3 regions of the Arthrobacter sp. OAP107 genome follow, and region 3 is predicted to be linked to each of the others. Evidence: riboswitches for the same ligand, from Rfam matches in the RefSeq annotation. Region 3 holds a riboswitch; each other region holds the start of a gene.
The links. A riboswitch is a leader RNA that binds a small molecule or an ion and turns the genes downstream of it on or off. The one in region 3 is predicted to bind cyclic di-AMP.

Region 1 (6,073 bases), 310 kb from region 3:
TCGCTGCTCAACGCGTTCACCGGCCTGGCCGTTGCCGCGTCCGGTCTGGTGCTGGGAAACGTGCTCCTGGTGGTGGCCGGTACGCTGGTGGGCGCGTCGGGCACCATCCTCACCCGGGCGATGGCCGCGGCCATGGGCCGCAGCGTAGCCGGCATCCTGTTCGGCGCCTTCCGGGGAGGTTCGACGGCGGGATCCACCGCGGTGAGCGACCGTCCGGTCCGCTCGTCGAGCGCGGAGGACGTGGCGGTGCTGCTGGGCTATGCTCAGCGCGTCATCATCGTTCCCGGCTACGGGCTGGCCGTAGCCCAGGGTCAGCACACCGCGGCAGAGCTGGCACTGGCCCTGGAATCCCGGGGAATCCGCGTGGACTTCGCCATCCATCCCGTGGCGGGCCGCATGCCCGGGCACATGAACGTGCTCCTCGCCGAGGCCAATGTGCCCTACGAATCACTCAAGGAAATGGGCGAGATCAACTCCGAATTCCGCACCGCCGACGTCGCGCTGGTGGTGGGCGCGAACGATGTGGTGAACCCCGCCGCGAAGACCACCGCGGGCTCGCCGATCTACGGGATGCCGATCCTCGAGGTGGCGGATGCGCGCCAGGTGGTGTTCCTCAAGCGCTCCATGCGGCCGGGGTTCGCCGGGATCGAGAACGACCTGATGTTCGAGCCGCAGACCACGCTGCTGTTTGGCGACGCCAAGGAATCCCTGACAAAGGTGCTGAGTGCGGTGAAGGCCCTGTAGGGTGTTGGCAGCTGCACCCATGCCAAGCTCTTCCATGTTCCCGCCGTTACCCAAATGTGACTTTTGGTGCGGATGTGCGATAGCCTCGGCCGGTGCCCTGGTTCCGCTCAGGGCATTCCCGGGCAGAATGCCGAGCCCTGCCGCTGACCGGGATCCGTTCGCTATGACAGCTGGCAGGGACGGGGGAACCACGTTAGTACCGGCCTTGCGCATCAAGGCCTAGGGGTTAAGTCCAGACGCACCGCCTAAGCAGCGGGCAGGACCGGGTGACTCCCACCCGAACCCGACAGCTAACCCCGCAGGCATGGGAGAGGCACATCACCATGTCACGTAAGTCCACGCCCGCGCGCCATCGCGCCACCCCAACCACGTCCGTCGCCCTGCAGGGCCTGCAATTTTCCCTCAGGTCCAATGCCGCCTCAGTCGCCAAGCCGGCGGCCGCCGCCGCCGTCGCTTCCGGTCTCCTCTTCGGAGCCGGGGCACCCGCCCACGCAGGCGCCTACGCGCCCGAGACTCCGGCGGGCGGTGCAGCCCAGTCCGCCACGGCCCCGGCCGCTGCCGCCGTGCAGTCAGTCGCCGGCCAGGCGCTCGCCGCTCCGGCCCAGGCCGCGCCGGCAGTCCCTGCCCCGGCAGACGCCGGATCTGCTGTGGCCGGAGCATCGCACACAGTAGTGCCCGGCGATACCCTCGGGGCCATCGCGGCACGCCACGGCGTCAACCTCGATGCGCTGCTCGCAGAGAACGGCCTGTCACTGGCGTCGATTATTTATCCCGGCAACCAGATCCTCATCCCGGGGCCGGGCGCAGCTGCAGCCCCCGCGGTACCTGCCGCTCCGGCAGCTCCCGCAGTACCCGAAGTTCCGGCCGCACCTGCCGTTCCGGCCGCACCGGCAGCCCCGGCCGTCCCCGAGCCCGCCGGCATGGGAATCTACAACGCCTCCGCGTCGATAACCCCGGCAGCATCGACCGCCCCCGCCGCCAGCGGCGTGGGCGGAGCCATTGTGGCCTCGGCCCGGGCACAGCTCGGTGCGACCCAGGACTGCACCGTCCTGGTGGAACAGGCCCTGCGGTCCGTCGGCAAGTCCGTCGGCGACCTTGCGCCCGCGCAGTTCTACCAGTACGGCACTCCGGTTTCGGCACCGCAGCCCGGCGACCTGATGATCAGCGGCGGACACGTCGGTGTCTACATCGGCGGAGGGCAGGCCATCAGCAGCGGCATGAACGGTGTCAACGAAACCATCGTGCACCCGGCCTGGTGGCTCACCGGCTCAACTTACGTGCGGGTGAACGCCTAAGCGGCGCGTGGACGCCTAACAGGCGAAACGGTTCATACAGCAGCGGCGGGTGCATCGGCACCCGCCGCTGCGGCGTTTATTTGCCAGCCGATCGCCGAGGAGCACGCAACAAAAGTCACCCTCAAGCAACAAATGTTGACCAGAGGATACCTAGTCGGGTTAACTGGCAGCCTGACCGGATGTGAGCTGGAACACGTCGCGGCTGAAACTTTGCAAGCAACGCCGAGAGTGAGTTCCCGTGGACCTGATCACCACCGCCATGACCACCGCCGAGGTTGAGGCAGCAGCGAAGAGGCTGATGACCGCCTTCGCGGCCACCGATACAGACGGCTACTTCGACTGTTTCGCGCCTGATGCGACTTTCATCTTCCATTCTGAACCGAACCGCCTCAGCTCGCGCGGGGAATACCGCGACCTGTGGCAGAACTGGGTGGAGGACGGCTGGCGGGTTGCAGGATGCGCCAGCTCCAACGCGCACATTCGGATCGCCGGCGACAGTGCCGTGTTCAGCCACGATGTCGAAACCGTCATCGACGTTGCCGGCACCAAAGAGACCCTCCACGAGAGGGAGACCATCATTTTCACGAGGGCGAAGTCAGGCAGCGTGCTCGCCGTTCACGAGCATCTTTCTCCGGCGCCTGCCAGCCAGAAGGCAATCTCATGACCAATGATTCCAAAGCCCCTGCAGTGACCGAAGTCGAAAAGCACGGCATCGAACCGATTCCCGCCGCCGACAGGACGGCGAAACCGCTTGACCTCTTCCGGCTGGTGTTTGGCGGTGCAAACACGTTCGCCACGGTGGTCCTGGGATCCTTTCCCATTCTCTTTGGGCTGTCCTTCAAGGACGCACTGCTGGCCACGGTCCTGGGCGTCGTCGTCGGCGGCCTGATACTTTGCCCGATGGCTGTCTTCGGCCCGACCAATGGGATGAACAATGCCGTCTCGTCCTCCGGGCACCTGGGCGTGCACGGCCGTGTCGTGGGGTCCTTCCTGTCACTCCTGACGGCGTTCGCATTCTTCTCCATCTCCGTGTGGAGCTCAGGGGACGCGCTGGTAGGCGGTGCGAGCCGCCTGGTGGGTCTGCCCCAAAATGCCGTGACGCTAAGCCTCGCCTATGGCGTCTTCGCTGTCCTGATCCTGACCGTGTGCATCTACGGGTTCCGTTTCATGCTCTGGGTCAACAAGATCGCAGTGGTCGCCGCGTCCCTGCTCTTCCTGCTTGGCATCTTTGCATTCGCGGGTTCGTTCGACGCTTCCTACGCCGGAACGTTCGGACAGGCGGCGGATGCTGCCACCAATGCGCTGTTCTGGCCGTCCTTCATAGGATCGGCACTGATCGTCATGTCCAACCCGATCTCCTTCGGCGCCTTCCTGGGCGACTGGTCCCGATACATCCCGGCTGAAACGCCAAAGCGAAAGGTCATGGCTGCCGCTTTTCTCGCCCAGGTAGCCACTCTGGTGCCGTTTGGCTTCGGGCTGGTCACCGCGACCATCATTGCCTCGGAGGCGCCGTCGTTCTTTGAAAACTCTGATTACGTGGGCCTCCTGGCCGTTTCCCCTGCCTGGTATTTCCTGCCGGTATGCCTCATTGCCCTGGTGGGCGGAATGTCCACCGGCACCACCGCGCTCTACGGAACGGGCCTCGACTTCTCCAGCGTCTTTCCCAGGTTCTCCCGCGTCCAGGCCACCCTGTTCATCGGGTCCATCGCGATCGTCTTCATCTTTGTGGGCCGCTTCGCCTTCAACATTGTGCAGAGCATCTCCACCTTCGCGGTGCTCATCATCACCTGTACTGCTCCGTGGATGATCATGATGATGATCGGGTACGTGACGCGGCGGGGATGGTACGACGCCGACTCCCTCCAGGTCTTTAACCGCCGCCAGGTGGGCGGCCGGTACTGGTTCAACCGCGGGTGGAACTGGCGCGCCATGGGCGTCTGGATCTTCTCTGCGGTCATGGGAATCATGTTCGTGAACGTTCCGAACCAGTTCGTCGGTGCTCTCGGCAATCTCGCCGCTGGAGTGGACCTGAGTATCCCCGTTTCGATCGGCCTGGCGGCAGTTCTCTACCCCGCGGTGCTGTGGCTCTTCCCAGAACCGGCGGACGCGTTCGGCCCGGCCGGACCAAGGTTCGTCAGGGCGGCCGCCCCGAAGAACATCCCCATTGTGGACGAAAAGAAGGATCTGGAACCCGTGTTGTCCTGACCCACCCCGCCGCACCGAAATTACTTTCGGTGCGGCGGCAGCGTTTGGGCGGCGCGGACGACGGCGTCCGTCACCTCCGCGAGGCCCGGCGAGTCAAGCGTCCACACCTGCCAGTAGAGCCGCAGGTCCTCGCTCCACGCCGGGTCGAGTTCCACGAGGGAGTTCTCCGGGTCCTGCTGGTCCGGCACCATGCCCCAGCCCAGGCCGGCGTGGACCGACTCGACGTACTGGACTGAATCGGGGATGAAATGCTGCGGCGGAGTGGCGTCCGGTGCCGCGCGTGCAAGGACGGCCAGCTGGTGCGTGTCCTTCCGGTCGTACTGCATGACGGGGGCCGCGGCGAGGGCCTCCGGGGTGGCCCCGTCGGGGAACCAGCGCGCCACAAACTCGCGCGACGCCTTGGCCCGGTACACCATGGTGCCCAGCGGCCGGATGGTGCATCCCTGTACCGGCCGGGGATCCGCGGTGATCGCGCCGACGGCGTCGCCGGAGCGCAGCAGGTCGGCCGTGGCGTGCTCGTCGTCCCGCAGCAGCTCAAGGGCCACGCGGCCGCCGAGCGCAATCTCCCGGTAGGCCGGCGGAAGCCACGTCGCGATCGAATCCGCGTTGGCCACGATGGGAACCCGCAGCCGCTCGGGACTGCGCCGCGCGCCGTCCTCTCCGTTTTCGGGCTCCGGCCCGCGCAGGGCAATGACCGCCTCGTCGGCGAGGAGCAGGAGCTGCCGCGCGGAACGGAGGAGCTGCTCGCCCGCCGGCGTCGGCCGAACCGGCTTGAGACGCCGCACCAGAACGCTGCCCACGGAGCGCTCGAGTGCCTTGATCCGCTGGCTCACGGCTGAGGGTGTGAGCCGGAGTTCCCCCGCTGCCGCGTCGAAGGTCTCGTGGTCGACGACGGCGGCTAGTGCCCTGAGCTGATCCAGTTCCATGAAGATATTCTAATGGAACTACAGAAAAAGTGAATTGCTTTTCAGGTTTACCGGCCGTACCTTCGAAGAATGCTTCCCTTTCTGACCGGGCTCGGAGCCGGCCTCAGCCTCATCGTCGCCATCGGAGCCCAGAACGCATTTGTCCTGCGGCAGGGCCTCAAGCGCGAGGCTGTTCTTCCCGTTGTCCTGGTCTGCCTTGCCAGTGATGCCGTTCTGATCCTGGCCGGCGTCGCGGGGATCGGTGCACTCATCCAGGGCGCCCCGGTGCTCCTGGCCGTTGTGCGGTGGTTCGGCGTCGCGTTCCTTCTGGCGTACGGGATTTTCGCCGCCCGGCGTGCCTTGCGGCCCGGAGCGCTCAAGGCGGCAGACTCCCCTGGCAGGGGAACCGTCTGGTCTGCCGTGCTCACCGCCGCCGCCATCACGTGGCTCAACCCCCACGTTTACCTCGACACGCTGGTGCTGCTGGGCTCGCTGGCCAATACGCATGGTGATTCGGGCAAATGGCTCTTCGGGGCGGGGGCCGCAGCCGGAAGCGCCCTCTGGTTTCCCCTCATCGGCTACGGGGCACGCGGGCTCAGCGGCTTTTTCGCGCGGCCGGCGTCGTGGCGGATCCTCGACGGCGGGGTTGCTCTGCTCATGCTCACCCTGGCCGCCGTCCTCGCGACCGGATCCTGAGGCCTGCAACCCGGCACCGGAGCGGCGCCGGGTGCTCCTGAGCCGCGTTGCTAGAAGGCGCCGCGGGTCATTCCGTCGAGTAGCCCGGTGATAATGTCCAGCGCGCGGGCAAGCTCCAGATCGGTCGGGGCGCCGTACCCAATGACCAGGCCGTTCTCCGGAGTCCGTTCTGCAAAGTAGCTTGCCAGGGTCACCACCCGAACTCCCAGCGCGAGTGCTTCCTCCGCC
Region 2 (6,073 bases), 560 kb from region 3:
GGGAGCCAAGCCCCGGGTGATAGTTTTGACCCATGCGCACACTCCTCGTGGACCATCCCCTGGTCGCCCACAAGCTCACCGTCCTGCGGGATAAGAACACCCCCTCGCCGGTCTTCCGCCAGCTCACCGAGGAACTGGTCACGCTGCTCGCCTACGAGGCCACCCGCGACGTCCGCACCCAGCCAGTCACCATCGAAACCCCGGTGGCCACCACGGTGGGCACCGCGTTCACCAAGCCCACCCCTCTGGTGGTCCCCATCCTGCGCGCCGGGCTGGGCATGCTGGAGGGCATGACCAAACTGGTCCCCACCGCCGAAGTGGGTTTCCTGGGCATGGCCCGCGACGAGGAAACCCTGGACATCATCACCTACGCCGAGCGGCTGCCGGACAACCTTTCGGGCCGGCAGATCTTCGTTCTGGACCCCATGCTCGCCACCGGCGGTACTCTGCGTGAGGCCATCAAGTTCCTGTTCAAGCGCGGCGCCGCCGATGTCACCTGCATCTGTCTGCTGGCCGCGCCGGAGGGCCTGGCCAAGCTGGAGGAGGAACTCCAGGACGCCAACGTCACTATCGTCCTCGCCTCCATCGACGAGAAGCTGAACGAGAAGGCCTACATCGTGCCGGGCCTGGGCGACGCCGGCGACCGGCTCTACGGCATCGCCGGCTAAACCACACCACAGTCCCGCACCACACCCAAAGTTCGCCGCCGGAGGTCTTCCGGAGGGCAGTGCGCCCCGGTTAGCCTGTGCACCATGGACTGGAAACTTGAACTCGTGTTCGTCCCCGTGTCCGATGTGGACCGCGCCAAGGACTTCTACGTCAACAAGGTCGGTTTCAACGCCGACTACGACGAGCGGCCCATGGACGGCCTGCGCTTCGTCCAGCTGACCCCGCCTGGCTCGGGCTGCTCGATCGCCATCGGGGAGGGCCTCAACGATGCCCCTCCGGGCACGGCTCCCAGCCTTCAGCTGGTGGTCAGCGACATCAACAAAGCCCACGACCAGCTCAAGGCGAACGGCGTGGACGTCAGTGACGTGGACGTCCAGGACTGGGGCCACTTCGTCTACTTCGCCGACCCGGACGGCAACAAATGGGCAGTGCAGTACCTGCCCAACCGGCCGAACGGCTGAACCCGAACAGCGCGTCTGGGGACAGGATGAGGCAGGATGGAAGGCATGAGCTTTCCTGCCGAGTCCGCCACCATCACGCTGACAGCCCGTGCCGTCCTGTTCGACATGGACGGCACGCTCGTTGATTCCACAGCCATCGTGGAGCGCGTGTGGACCGAATTTGCCGGGCGCTACGGCCTTGATATCGCCGAAATCCTCCGCACCTCCCATGGAGTGCAGGCGCTGGATACGGTCCGCCGCTTCGCTCCGGAGGGCGCCGATATCCACGCGCTGGCCGCCGAGCTGGGACGCATGGAACTGACCGAGACCGACGGCATTGTCGCGGTGCCGGGGGCGCTGCAGCTGCTGGAGTCGCTGCCGGCCGACGCCGTGGCCCTGGTGACGTCGGCTTCGCGCGACCTCGCCACCGTCCGGATGGCGGCGGCCGGGGTGGAGCTTCCGGCGGCGGTGATCACCTCCGAGGACGTGTCCCGCGGCAAGCCGCACCCCGAGGGCTACCTGCTTGGCGCGTCCCTGCTCGGGGCCGACCCCGCGGAAGCAGTCGTGTTCGAGGACGCTCCCGCCGGCATCGCCGCAGGAGTCGCCGCCGGCATCCGGACCGTCGCGGTGGGCCCGAACACCGGCGTCCTTCCCGACGGCGTGCTTCACATTCCGGACTACACCTCCGTGTCCGCGTCGGTGGAAACCGGCGAGGACGGGCGCCCGGCGATCTCCCTGCGCCTGTAGCCCCGCGCGTCCAGCCCAGAGGCCGCACGGACAGGCCCCGTCAGGACAGATCGTAGACCGTGGCGCCGCCGACGGTTTCGGCTGGTGCCCAGGAGGCCGCCCATGCCGCACCCTCGGCCGCCGAATCCGCCCGGGGTACGGGTGGAGTTTGCCGTGCCGGGATTCGCGAGCGTGCCCGGCCCGGCCAGCGTTCCCTGCCGGCCAAAGTTACCCAGCCCGGCGAAGTTGCCGCGGGTTCCCGTTGCGGCCGGTCCGGCGCTGACGATCGCACCGGAATGCGCAGTTGCCGCGGTGGTGAGGGAGTGGGCCAGCGGCGCGGCGAGTGCCGCGGCAACAGCGGCAGCCGCCGTCTTGCGCCGCAGCGCCTTGCCAGCCCCGCCGGAAGGCGCGAACGGGAGCAGCAGCAGGACCACGGCCTCCAGCGCGGAGACCAGAACCAGCCAGCGGAGCCAAGGGACATAGGCAGGGGAGCGGCCCAGCAGCTGGAAGGCCACGGCGCCGGCGGCTGCCACCGCTGCGGCGAGCGGCACCGCCGCTGCCGGCAGGGAACGGCGCTGCCAGAGCAGGACGCCGCCGAGGCCCGCGAGGCCGGCGATTCCCGGTGCCAGGGCCACCATGTAGTACGGATGGATGATGCCGGCCATGAAGCTGAACGTCAGCCCGGTGACCACCACCCACAGGCCCCAGATCACCGCCGAGGCCCGGACAGCATCCGTCCGCGGAGCCCGCCTGCCGATCCACAGCAGGGCGCCGGCGAGGATCAGGACGGACGGCAGCGGCCTTGAGCGTGCCGTCGGTGCTCGCGTTGTCCGCAACCGTGATCCGGAACGAGTGCGTGAAGGTGCCTCGCAGGTAGGCGTGGAGCCGGCGCAGGCACTCCCCCAGGTCGCGCTCCTCGTTGTAGACCGGGATGGTCACGTCCAGGACCGGTACCGCGGTGGAGGTGTCGATGGGCGACCGCCGCGTGTGCTTGATGAGGGTGTGCACCGGGGCGTGTCCGGCCGCGCCGGCTCCATGGGGCGAGTGCGGCTGGAGGTGCAGCGGTGGGTGCGGCTGGGTTCCGGAGTCCTGGTCAGTGATGGTCATGCACCAACAGTGGCGGCCGCTGTTATGAGGGTTTTAGGGCGAAGCTGTGCAGGGGCTGTGGAAGTATTTCGGTTGCGTTTTCCGAACGGCGGCGGCCGCATTTCTGCACCTCTTTTTCCGCCGCGGGAAGCCTGGGACAGCAAAAGGGCCCCGGATCCTGGCGGATCAGGGGCCCTGGCGCTCAAGCCGGGCGCCCTAAAGCGGTGCAGAAATGCTCGCCGTCAGCCGGTCCGGCCGCGGCAACCGGTCAGTACCAGTTGTGGGCGAGGTGCCAGTTCAGCGCGCCACACGGGGAGTCGTAGCGCTCCTTGATGTAGTCCAGGCCCCACTTGATCTGGGTGCGGTAGTTGGTGCGGTAGTCCGCCCCGGCGGTCGCCATCTTCTCGGCGGGCAGTGACTGCACGATGCCGTAGGCGCCGCTGCTCGCGTTGGTGGCCGTCGTGCGCCATTCCGATTCCTTGGTCCAGAGCCGCTTCAGGCACTGCATCTGGTCTGCGGACCAGCCGAAGGAGCCCAGCTTGCTGGCCGCGTAGGCCTGGGCGCCGGCGGGATCGTTCAGGGCAACAGGCGCAGCGGCCTTCGCGGGAGCGACCTTGGCGGCCACCTTGACGGCGGGCGCGGCCTTGGCAGCCGGAGCGGCCTTCGGTGCAGCTTTGGTGACTGCCTTCGGAGCCGCAGCCTTGGTGGCCTTGGGGGCAGCCTTGGCGGTGGCTTTGGTGGCTGACTGCGGTGCGATGGACGCCGCGGACGGGGCCGGGAAGGCGGAGATCAGCGTTCTGTCGAAGCTCAGCGTCTGCCCGGCGTCAGCGATGGCCGCGGCCGGCTCGGCGGCGGAAGGCGTAGCCTGGTCGGCCGCGTGGCCGGCAGCGCCGACGCCGATGAGTACGGCGGCGGCAGTAGTCAGGACGGCTGCCCGGCGCCCGAAGGACGGAAGGCCTGCCGCGAAACGGCCAAGGCCAGTCTTAGGCTTGGCAGGCTCGGCGCGGTGACGGGAAATCTTGGTGCCGGACTGCTTGGAGGCGCGTTCAGGGCGCGCCTGAGTCTTAAATTCAGACATGGTGGATTGCCTCTCAACACCTGCGGAGTTAGCTGTCGGGTTCGGATGAGGTCATCCGGCCGCACGGAAAATTCACGTGTCGGCTTCACCCCAAGGGCTGATGCGGAAAGCCCGGGACTCTGGTTCCCCCGCCTCTGCCTGATCTAAGCGGAATCCGGGAAGCGGCAGAGCTGGGCGTCAATCCGGACATGCGGCTCTAGTGGCGGCCGCACGCTATCGACGGTACAGGAGGCTTTTGATTAAGTCACATTTAGGTAACGGGAGTCATGGCGTCGGCGCGGCGCCTTGCGCGGGCAGCCGGACGGCAAATTCCGTCCGGCCGTGCCGGGACGTGACCTCCACCGTGCCGCCGTGCGCTTCCACGATTGACTGCACGATGGACAGGCCCAGCCCGCTGGTTCCCTCTGCCGAGGCCACCCCCGGTTCTCCCTGCGAAGCCCCTGGTTCTCCCCGCGAATCCGCGGTATGGAGGGCCGTGCCCGCGGTTGCTCCCACGGCGGCGGAGCCCATCGCCGCTGCGGATGCAGGCGCCAGGGGTGACTGAACCGGTGTCGCACGTGAGGCGTCTGCGCGGGCGAAGCGCGCGAAGACCTTGTCCACGAATTCGGGCGGGATGCCGGCGCCGTCGTCCGTGACAGTAATCACAGCGCTGCCGTCGGCCGAACGCATCACTCCGGTCGTCACCGTAGTGCCGGGCGGGGTGTGCTTGCGGGCATTGGAGAGCAGGTTCACGAGGACCTGGTGCAGCTGGGAGGCATCGCCCCGGACGGACACCGGTTCCTCGGGAAGGTCGAGGTGCCACGCCCGGTCCGGCGCCATGACTTTCTCGTCGCTGACCGTCTCGATCACGAGCTGCGTGAGGTCGACATCGCTGAGCTTGAGCGGCTGGCCCTCGTCGAGCCGGGCGAGCAGCAGGAGATCCTCCACCAGCGCGGTCATGCGCTCCGACTGGCTCTGCACGCGTGCAAGCGAGCGCTGGCCGTCCAGGGTGAACTTTTCCGTCATGCGCATCAGCTCGGTGTAGCCGCGGATGGCCGTGAGCGGCGTCCGGAGCTCGTGCGAGGCGTCCGCCACGAACTGCCGCACCTTCATTTCGCTTTCCTGCCGCGCTTCCAGCGCGTTGGAGACGTTGTCCAGCATCTGGTTCAGGGCGTGCCCCACACTGCCCACTTCGGTTCCGGGATGGGCGTTCGACGGCGGGACGCGGACGGCGAGTGCCACCTCGCCGGCATCCAACGGCAGGCGCGACACCTGCGTGGCCACCTCGGAGAGCTGCTCCAGCGGCTTCATGGTGCGGCGGATGAGCACCGTCCCGGCCAGACCGATCAGCACGAGTCCGCCCAGCGAGACGATGGTGATGGTCCAGACCAGCGACGTCAGGGTGCTCTGCTTCTCGGCCACGGGAAGCCCGGTCACCATGACGTCGCCATAGGGCGTCTGGGCGGCAACAAGACGGTAGGCCCCGGTGGACAGGGTGCGGTCGACGGGGATGCCGTCGCGGCGGAGCTCCAGGAGGGTCTGGTTGTCGGCGGCCGAGAGCGGTTTGCGGGTGGCATCCGATGCCAGGAAGCCGGCGCTGACCTGCCCGGACTGGATCCTGGCCACGAGGGTGCCCACCCGCTGGCCCCGGCCTTCGAGGGGGTCGGGCCTGTTGCCCGCGGAACCGAGCGGTGGGCGGCCAAAGTCCCGGGCCCTGTCAGCGGCTCCGGTGAGTTGATCGTCGAGCTGACGGGTCAGGAAGGAGTCCATTGAGGCGTAGCTGAAGAGGCCGATAGCAGCGCAAATGGCCACCAGAAGCGCCATGGCGACGAGGACCAGACGGGTGCGCAGGTGCCAGGTACCGGGCTTCAGCCAGCTTCGGCGCTGGGTACGGACTGCACCGGAAAGGTTTGCCACGGCCTACTCTGCCGGCTTGATGACGTAACCCGCGCCGCGGACCGTGTGGATCATCGGCGGGTGCACGGCATCCACTTTCTTGCGCAGATAGGAGATGTACAGCTCCACGATGTTGGCCTGGCCGCCGAAGTCGTAGTTCCACACCCGGTCTAGGATCTGGGCCTTGCTGACCACACGC
Region 3 (6,073 bases):
GACCGTGGAGAGCGCCTTCGCGGACCTGCATGAGCGGTACGAGGAGGTCCGCAGCTACTGGGACGTGGACGGCGAGGGCGCGGCGCAGCTCACTCCCAACCGGATCCGCGACGTCTGGCGCACCCTGCTCCCGCACGTAGACCGTAAAGTAGATGATGACTGGGGATGGGCGGCTGAACTCCTGGCGGCCCACGGACTCAAGCAGACCGTGCAGCTTGCCGGCCTGCTCAGCGCCAACCGGATCACCGAGGTCCGCAGGGCCCTGGACCACCGCTACTCCCCCGGCCCGGACCGCCTCCTGGATGACCTCCTGCTGTGGCAGTACGGCACCAAACACATCGACCTCACCGCCGAGGCGCCCGACGCCGTTCCCCACCCGCGGCGCGACAGCCTCCTGCGGCGGCTGAAGCAGATCGAGCGCTACCGCCAGACCAAGAAATAGAGTTCCATGAAGCCCGAACAGCTCCAGTCCGTCCGGGCCACGCTCCGTTCCCCGCGGCGCCTCAAGACCGAGGCCCTCGCCGGACTGGTGGTGGCCCTTGCCCTCATTCCGGAAGCCATCGCGTTCTCCGTGATCGCCGGCGTGGATCCCCGGATCGGGCTGTTCGCCTCGTTCACCATGGCCGTCACCATCTCCTTCGTGGGCGGCCGGCCGGCGATGATCTCGGCCGCAACGGGCGCCGTCGCCCTGGTGATCGCGCCGCTGATGCGCAGCCATGGACTGGACCACCTGATCGCCGCGGTGATCCTCGCCGGGGTGTTCCAGATCCTGCTCGCCGTCCTGGGCGTCACCCGGCTCATGCGCTTCATCCCGCGTTCGGTGATGGTGGGCTTCGTGAACGCCCTGGCCATCCTCGTGTTCATGGCCCAGCTGCCGGAACTGCTCGGGGTTCCCTGGCCCGTGTATCCGCTGGTCGCCGCGGGCCTCCTGATCGTCGTCGGCTTCCGCCGGATTACGACGGCGGTGCCGTCGCCTTTGGTGGCCATCGTCCTCCTGACGGTCTTCGCCGTGGTGGCCGGCGTTGACGTTCCCACCGTCCAGGACAAGGGCCAGCTGCCGGAAAGCCTGCCGACGCTGTTTATCCCGAATGTGCCCCTGACGTGGGAAACCTTCCAGACCATCGCCCCGTTCTCGCTGTCCATGGCGCTGGTGGGCCTGTTGGAATCACTAATGACCTCCAAGCTCGTGGACGACATCACCGATACCCGCTCCAACAAGACCCGCGAATCCTGGGGCCAGGGCGTGGCCAACATCGTCACGGGGTTTCTGGGCGGCATGGGCGGCTGCGCGGTGATCGGGCAGACCATGATCAACGTCAAGGGTTCCGGCGCCCGGAGCCGGGTGTCGACGTTCCTCGCCGGGGCGTTCCTGCTGGTCCTGGTGGTTACCCTGGGCGACATCGTGGGCCTCATCCCCATGGCGGCACTGGTGGCTGTGATGATCTTCGTCTCGGCCATCACCTTCGACTGGCACTCCGTTGCACCGGCAACGCTGAGGCGGATGCCCAAATCGGAAACCGCAGTCATGCTCATCACGGTGGGCACGGTGGTGGTCACTCACAACCTGGCGATCGGCGTCGGCGTCGGGGTGCTGGCAGCGATGGCGATGTTCGCCCGCCGGGTGGCCCATTTCGCCACCGTGGAGCGGACGGAGGTGGAGCTCAACGGCCGGACGGTGGCCACCTACACGGTGGACGGCGAACTGTTCTTCGCCTCCTCCAACGACCTCTACACTCAGTTCGACTACGCCCGCGACGCCGAGCCGGACATCCACAGCGTGGTCATCGACCTGCACGCCTCCCACCTGTGGGATGCCTCCACCATCGCTGCGCTGGACTCCGTCACTGAGAAGTACCGGAGGCACGGCCGCGAGGTGGAACTGATCGGCCTTAACTCGGCCAGCATCCAAATGCGGGAACGGCTCGCCGGAAAGCTCAACGCCGCAGAGTGAGGTTCGCCACACTAATTACACCCTGAACCCATATCTGACGCGGGCGAACGCGACGTGAACGACACGGCCCCGTTACCTTAATGTGACATTGCCTGGAGCCTCCCGTACGGTGGAAAACGTGCCTTTTTCATCGAGGAGGCACTCCCGCGCTGATTGCCTAACTCTGCCGCAGCCCGAGGAACCAACCGCTGACCCATGTCCGGCAGAGACGGGGAAACCACTTTTTGGCCCGCTTGAAGCGGGCCTTGGGGTGAAGCCGCACAGCTCCTGACCACGCTCAGGACCGCGGCCGGGTGCCTCCCATCCGAATCCGACAGCTCACCTCGCAGGCATCGGGAGAGGCTTCTTCATGTCGTTCCGCTTTATTTCTGGCCGCCGTGCTGCGGCCATCCTTGCAGCATCCGGCCTGGCCTTCACCGGCAGCGTCGCGGCCAATGCCGCCAACGCTCCGGCCCAGCAGGCCCAGGCTCCCGCCGGCGTCTTCGCGACGGCAGGCCAGGTTCAGGCTCCGCTGAGCGCCGCCTCCAGCGTCAAGATCGACTTTGAGCGCCCTGCGGTCAAGTCCGCACCCGCTCCGGCGGTGGCAGCACCTGTCGTCGTCGCAAAGCCGGCAGTCAAGAAGGCCGCGGCACCTGCCGCTGTCGCGCCCGCACCGAAGGTCGCCGTCAAGGCTGCGGCTCCCGCGCCCAAGGTCGCCGTGAAGGCCGCGGCTCCCGCGCCGAAGGCGCCGGTCAAGGCTGCTGCAGGCGTCAACGCAGCCATGCTGGCCTCGGCCTACGCCCAGATCGGCATCACACAGGACTGCACCGCCATGGTGGAGAAGGCCCTCGGCGCCGCTGGCATCCACGTGGGTGACCTGGCCCCGATGCAGTTCCTGAGCTACGGCAAGGTGGTTTCCACCCCGCAGCCCGGCGACATGGTGGTCCAGTCCGGCCACGTGGCGATCTACGCCGGCGGCGGCAAGGTCATCAGCGGCGGCATGAACGGCATCAATGCCACCATGGCCCACCCGCTGTCCTGGCTCACTGCCACGGGCCCAGTTACGTTCGTGCGCGCGGCCTAGCAGCCGCGCGGCCCGGCAGACCTGAAAACCGCCGTGTTCCGCTGCCTTGGGGGCGGCGGAACACGGCCACCCCAAGGTGCTCCTACCTTTCTACAAGGACTGCGGAACACCATGGCTGTGCCTGATGAAAGACGGCAGTCTCCGGCTGCGAGTCAGGATCACCGGATCCGGATTGTCCCCCATGCATTCCGGATCCGGCGCCTGCTTTTAAGGCGGCAGAACCCGCCTCAACCCCTGACCGTGCGGTTCCGACCCTGCGATTTGGCTTCATACAGGGCGACGTCTGCGGCCGCGATCACCTCGTCGAGGTCGGCGGTTTTCGCATTGTAGGTGGAAATGCCGTAGCTGACGGTCGGCATCCGCAGCAACTCCGGAATATGTTGCGCTGCCAGCCTCCTGCTGATTTCGCCCGCGATGATTTCCGCGCTCTTGGGCCCGGCGCCTGGAAGCAGGAGGATGAACTCCTCACCGCCGTAGCGCCCCGCGACGTCCGTGGACCGCGCCGATGCGCTGCACGCCGCGGCAAACGCCTGCAGGGCCAGGTCCCCCGCCGCATGGCCGAAGGTGTCGTTGACCGACTTGAAGTGGTCGAGGTCGGCGAGGATCAGCGAGCCGCCGCTGTTGGCGGCCCTGCTGCGTTCCAGTTCTTCTGCGGCCGCCTCCAGGAAGGCGCCGCGGTTAAGCAGCCCCGTGAGCCCGTCCTGGGTGGCCACTGTCCGCAGCGCCCGGGTCTGCTGCTCGGTGCTCAACCCCGCCATGCTGAAGGAAACCACCACCAGGAGCACCATGGTGACCATGGTGGTCACCGCGGACCCGAAGTAAGCAGTGAAAACGGGACCGTTAGGCCCCTGGATCAGGAACACCACCAGGCGGCAGGAGTAGAAGAAGGCCACCCCGCCGGCCGCGATGGCCATGGGGATCCGCACCCGGGAGTAGCCGGGTTCAAGCCGCCACAGTTCGTGCGAAGCCAGCCCGATAAGCACGGCCATCGACGCCAGGAAAACAGCACCGCCGGCCCACGTGTTGGATCCCGGGCTGTCGACGCCGGCGGCGGCACCGACGATGACCGGCAGCGCAACGGACAGCCAGAGGTTGTACTTCAGGTTCCGGAGGGACCGCGCCCCGGCCCAGACACCTGCAGCGCCGGACACCAGCAGGAAGTTGCCCAGCGGATTGGCCCAGACCTGCTGCGGCGTGCCGTTGAGCAGGAATGCTGCCGAGCCGGAGAGGAACAGGAGCAGGGCGGCGCACCACCAGGCGCTGTAGGGCGAGCGGGTGCTGCGGAAGGTCGAAAAGTAGAACAGCAGCGCCAGGACCAGGGCCATCGCCGCGAAGGCAACCCGCAGTGTCGCCGTGTCTAGGATCATTCCGTCCCCTTGAATGCCGATCCAGTGCAATCCAGTATCGCACCGGGAACGATCAGGGTCCCGCCGTGCCACGAAGAATTTTGCGGGTACGACACATTTGTCTGACATCAGTCATGAATTGGCCGCTACGGCGCTCCGGTGCCAGCATTATTGAATGCTTGAGGCAACAAAAGGCCCTGTATCCGCTCCCTCGGCCACGGAGCACGACGCGGAACCCCTGAACCCGGCCCTCGCCGCGGAAGCCAGGATTGCGCGCGTCGCGGTGACCGTCTTCCCCCTTCTGGTCCTCGCAGCCGGCTTCGCCGGGTTCCTGCTTCCCGGTGCCTTCAAACCCCTCGGCCCGGCGGTCCCGTACCTGCTGGGAATCATCATGTTCTGCATGGGCCTGACGCTGACGCCGCCGGACTTCACGGCCGTTGCCCGCAGGCCCTGGGCCGTGGTGCTGGGCATCGTGGCCCACTACGTGATCATGCCCGGTGCGGGCTGGATGATCGCCACCCTTCTCCACCTGGAGCCCGCACTCGCCGTCGGCCTCATCCTCGTCGGCTGCGCGCCCTCCGGCACGGCCTCCAACGTGATGGCATTCCTGGCCAAGGGCGATGTGGCCCTGTCCGTGGCGGTGGCCAGCGTTTCCACGCTGATCGCCCCGGTGGTCACGCCCGTCCTGGTGCTGTTCCTGGCCGGTTCCTTCCTGACCATCGACGCGGGGGGCATGGTGCTGGACATCGTCAAGACCGTGCTGCTGCCGGTGGTCGCTGGCCTCCTGGCCCGGCTGTTCCTCAAGAACCTCGTCGCCAAGGCGCTGCCGGCACTCCCCTGGGCGTCCGCCGTCGTTATTTCCCTCATCGTGGCGGTGGTGGTGGCGGGAAGTGCCAGCAAGATCCTGGCTGCCGGCGGCATTGTGTTCCTTGCCGTGGTGCTGCACAACGGCTTCGGGCTGGGCCTTGGCTACCTGGCCGGCAAGGTGGGCCGCCTGGACGCCAAGGCACGCAGGGCACTCGCGTTCGAGGTGGGCATGCAGAACTCCGGCCTGGCGGCGACGCTGGCCACCGCCCACTTCACCCCGCTGGCGGCCCTGCCGTCCGCCGTGTTCTCGCTCTGGCACAACATCTCCGGTGCCATCGTCGCTGCCTGGCTGGCCCGCAAGCCCCTGCCCGGGCAGCCCGACGTGCCGGGCAAGCCCGAAGTGCCCGCGCAGCCGGGAGCCTAAACCGGTACGGCTTCCTCCGAGCCGGCCAGGGCAAAGGCGCTGGCGGGCCGCGGCAGTCCGTAGTGCTCACGCAGCGTGTTCCCTGTGTACTGCCGGCGGAACAGCCCGCGGGATCGCAGAATCGGAATGACGTGGTCCACGAAGGCGTCCAGACCCGAGGGCAGTACGGGCGGCATGATGTTGAAGCCGTCGGCCGCGCCTTTTTCGAACCATTCCTGGATGGCGTCCGCCACCTGCTCGGGGGTGCCGGAGAAGGTGCGGTGCCCTCGGCCGCCGCCCAGCCTGCCGATTAGCTGCCGCACGGTGAGCCGTTCGCGCCGGGCGAGTTCCACAATCAGCGTGTACCGGCTCTTGGCCCCCTCGATCGCGTCCTCCGAGGGAAGGTCCTCGGGCAGCTGCGCATCCAGCGGAAGGGATTCCGGCGAGACCCGCAGGACGCCGGCCAGCTGCTTCCGCGCGTGCTCGGGGTGGATGAGCTCATC

Region 1: linked by a shared signal. The riboswitch ahead of ABIE00_RS24045 (LysM peptidoglycan-binding domain-containing protein) and the one ahead of ABIE00_RS22590 (NlpC/P60 family protein) in region 3 are both predicted to bind cyclic di-AMP.
Region 2: linked by a shared signal. The riboswitch ahead of ABIE00_RS19990 (aggregation-promoting factor C-terminal-like domain-containing protein) and the one ahead of ABIE00_RS22590 (NlpC/P60 family protein) in region 3 are both predicted to bind cyclic di-AMP.

Annotation. Positions count from the first base shown of each region.
Region 1 is NZ_JBEPOK010000001.1:5,233,844-5,239,916, forward strand. Features, by position in the region: gene ABIE00_RS24040 (NAD(P)(+) transhydrogenase (Re/Si-specific) subunit beta) at 1-744, shown strand, start outside; cyclic di-AMP (ydaO/yuaA leader) riboswitch at 903-1,062, shown strand; gene ABIE00_RS24045 (LysM peptidoglycan-binding domain-containing protein) at 1,068-2,039, shown strand; gene ABIE00_RS24050 (YybH family protein) at 2,278-2,703, shown strand; gene ABIE00_RS24055 (purine-cytosine permease family protein) at 2,700-4,244, shown strand; gene ABIE00_RS24060 (LysR family transcriptional regulator ArgP) at 4,265-5,170, opposite strand; gene ABIE00_RS24065 (LysE/ArgO family amino acid transporter) at 5,240-5,845, shown strand; gene pdxR (MocR-like pyridoxine biosynthesis transcription factor PdxR) at 5,896-6,073, opposite strand, start outside.
Region 2 is NZ_JBEPOK010000001.1:4,360,662-4,366,734, reverse strand. Features, by position in the region: gene ABIE00_RS20020 (phosphatase PAP2 family protein) at 1-20, shown strand, start outside; gene upp (uracil phosphoribosyltransferase) at 33-668, shown strand; gene ABIE00_RS20010 (VOC family protein) at 753-1,130, shown strand; gene ABIE00_RS20005 (HAD-IA family hydrolase) at 1,176-1,856, shown strand; gene ABIE00_RS20000 (hypothetical protein) at 1,787-2,671, opposite strand; partial or broken gene ABIE00_RS19995 (glycosyltransferase family 2 protein) at 2,691-2,942, opposite strand; gene ABIE00_RS19990 (aggregation-promoting factor C-terminal-like domain-containing protein) at 3,190-3,999, opposite strand; cyclic di-AMP (ydaO/yuaA leader) riboswitch at 4,005-4,159, opposite strand; gene ABIE00_RS19985 (sensor histidine kinase) at 4,264-5,895, opposite strand; gene ABIE00_RS19980 (response regulator transcription factor) at 5,899-6,073, opposite strand, start outside.
Region 3 is NZ_JBEPOK010000001.1:4,920,079-4,926,151, forward strand. Features, by position in the region: gene ABIE00_RS22580 (GTP pyrophosphokinase) at 1-442, shown strand, start outside; gene ABIE00_RS22585 (SulP family inorganic anion transporter) at 449-1,951, shown strand; cyclic di-AMP (ydaO/yuaA leader) riboswitch at 2,132-2,297, shown strand; gene ABIE00_RS22590 (NlpC/P60 family protein) at 2,301-3,014, shown strand; gene ABIE00_RS22595 (GGDEF domain-containing protein) at 3,242-4,381, opposite strand; gene ABIE00_RS22600 (bile acid:sodium symporter family protein) at 4,536-5,591, shown strand; gene ABIE00_RS22605 (LLM class flavin-dependent oxidoreductase) at 5,588-6,073, opposite strand, start outside.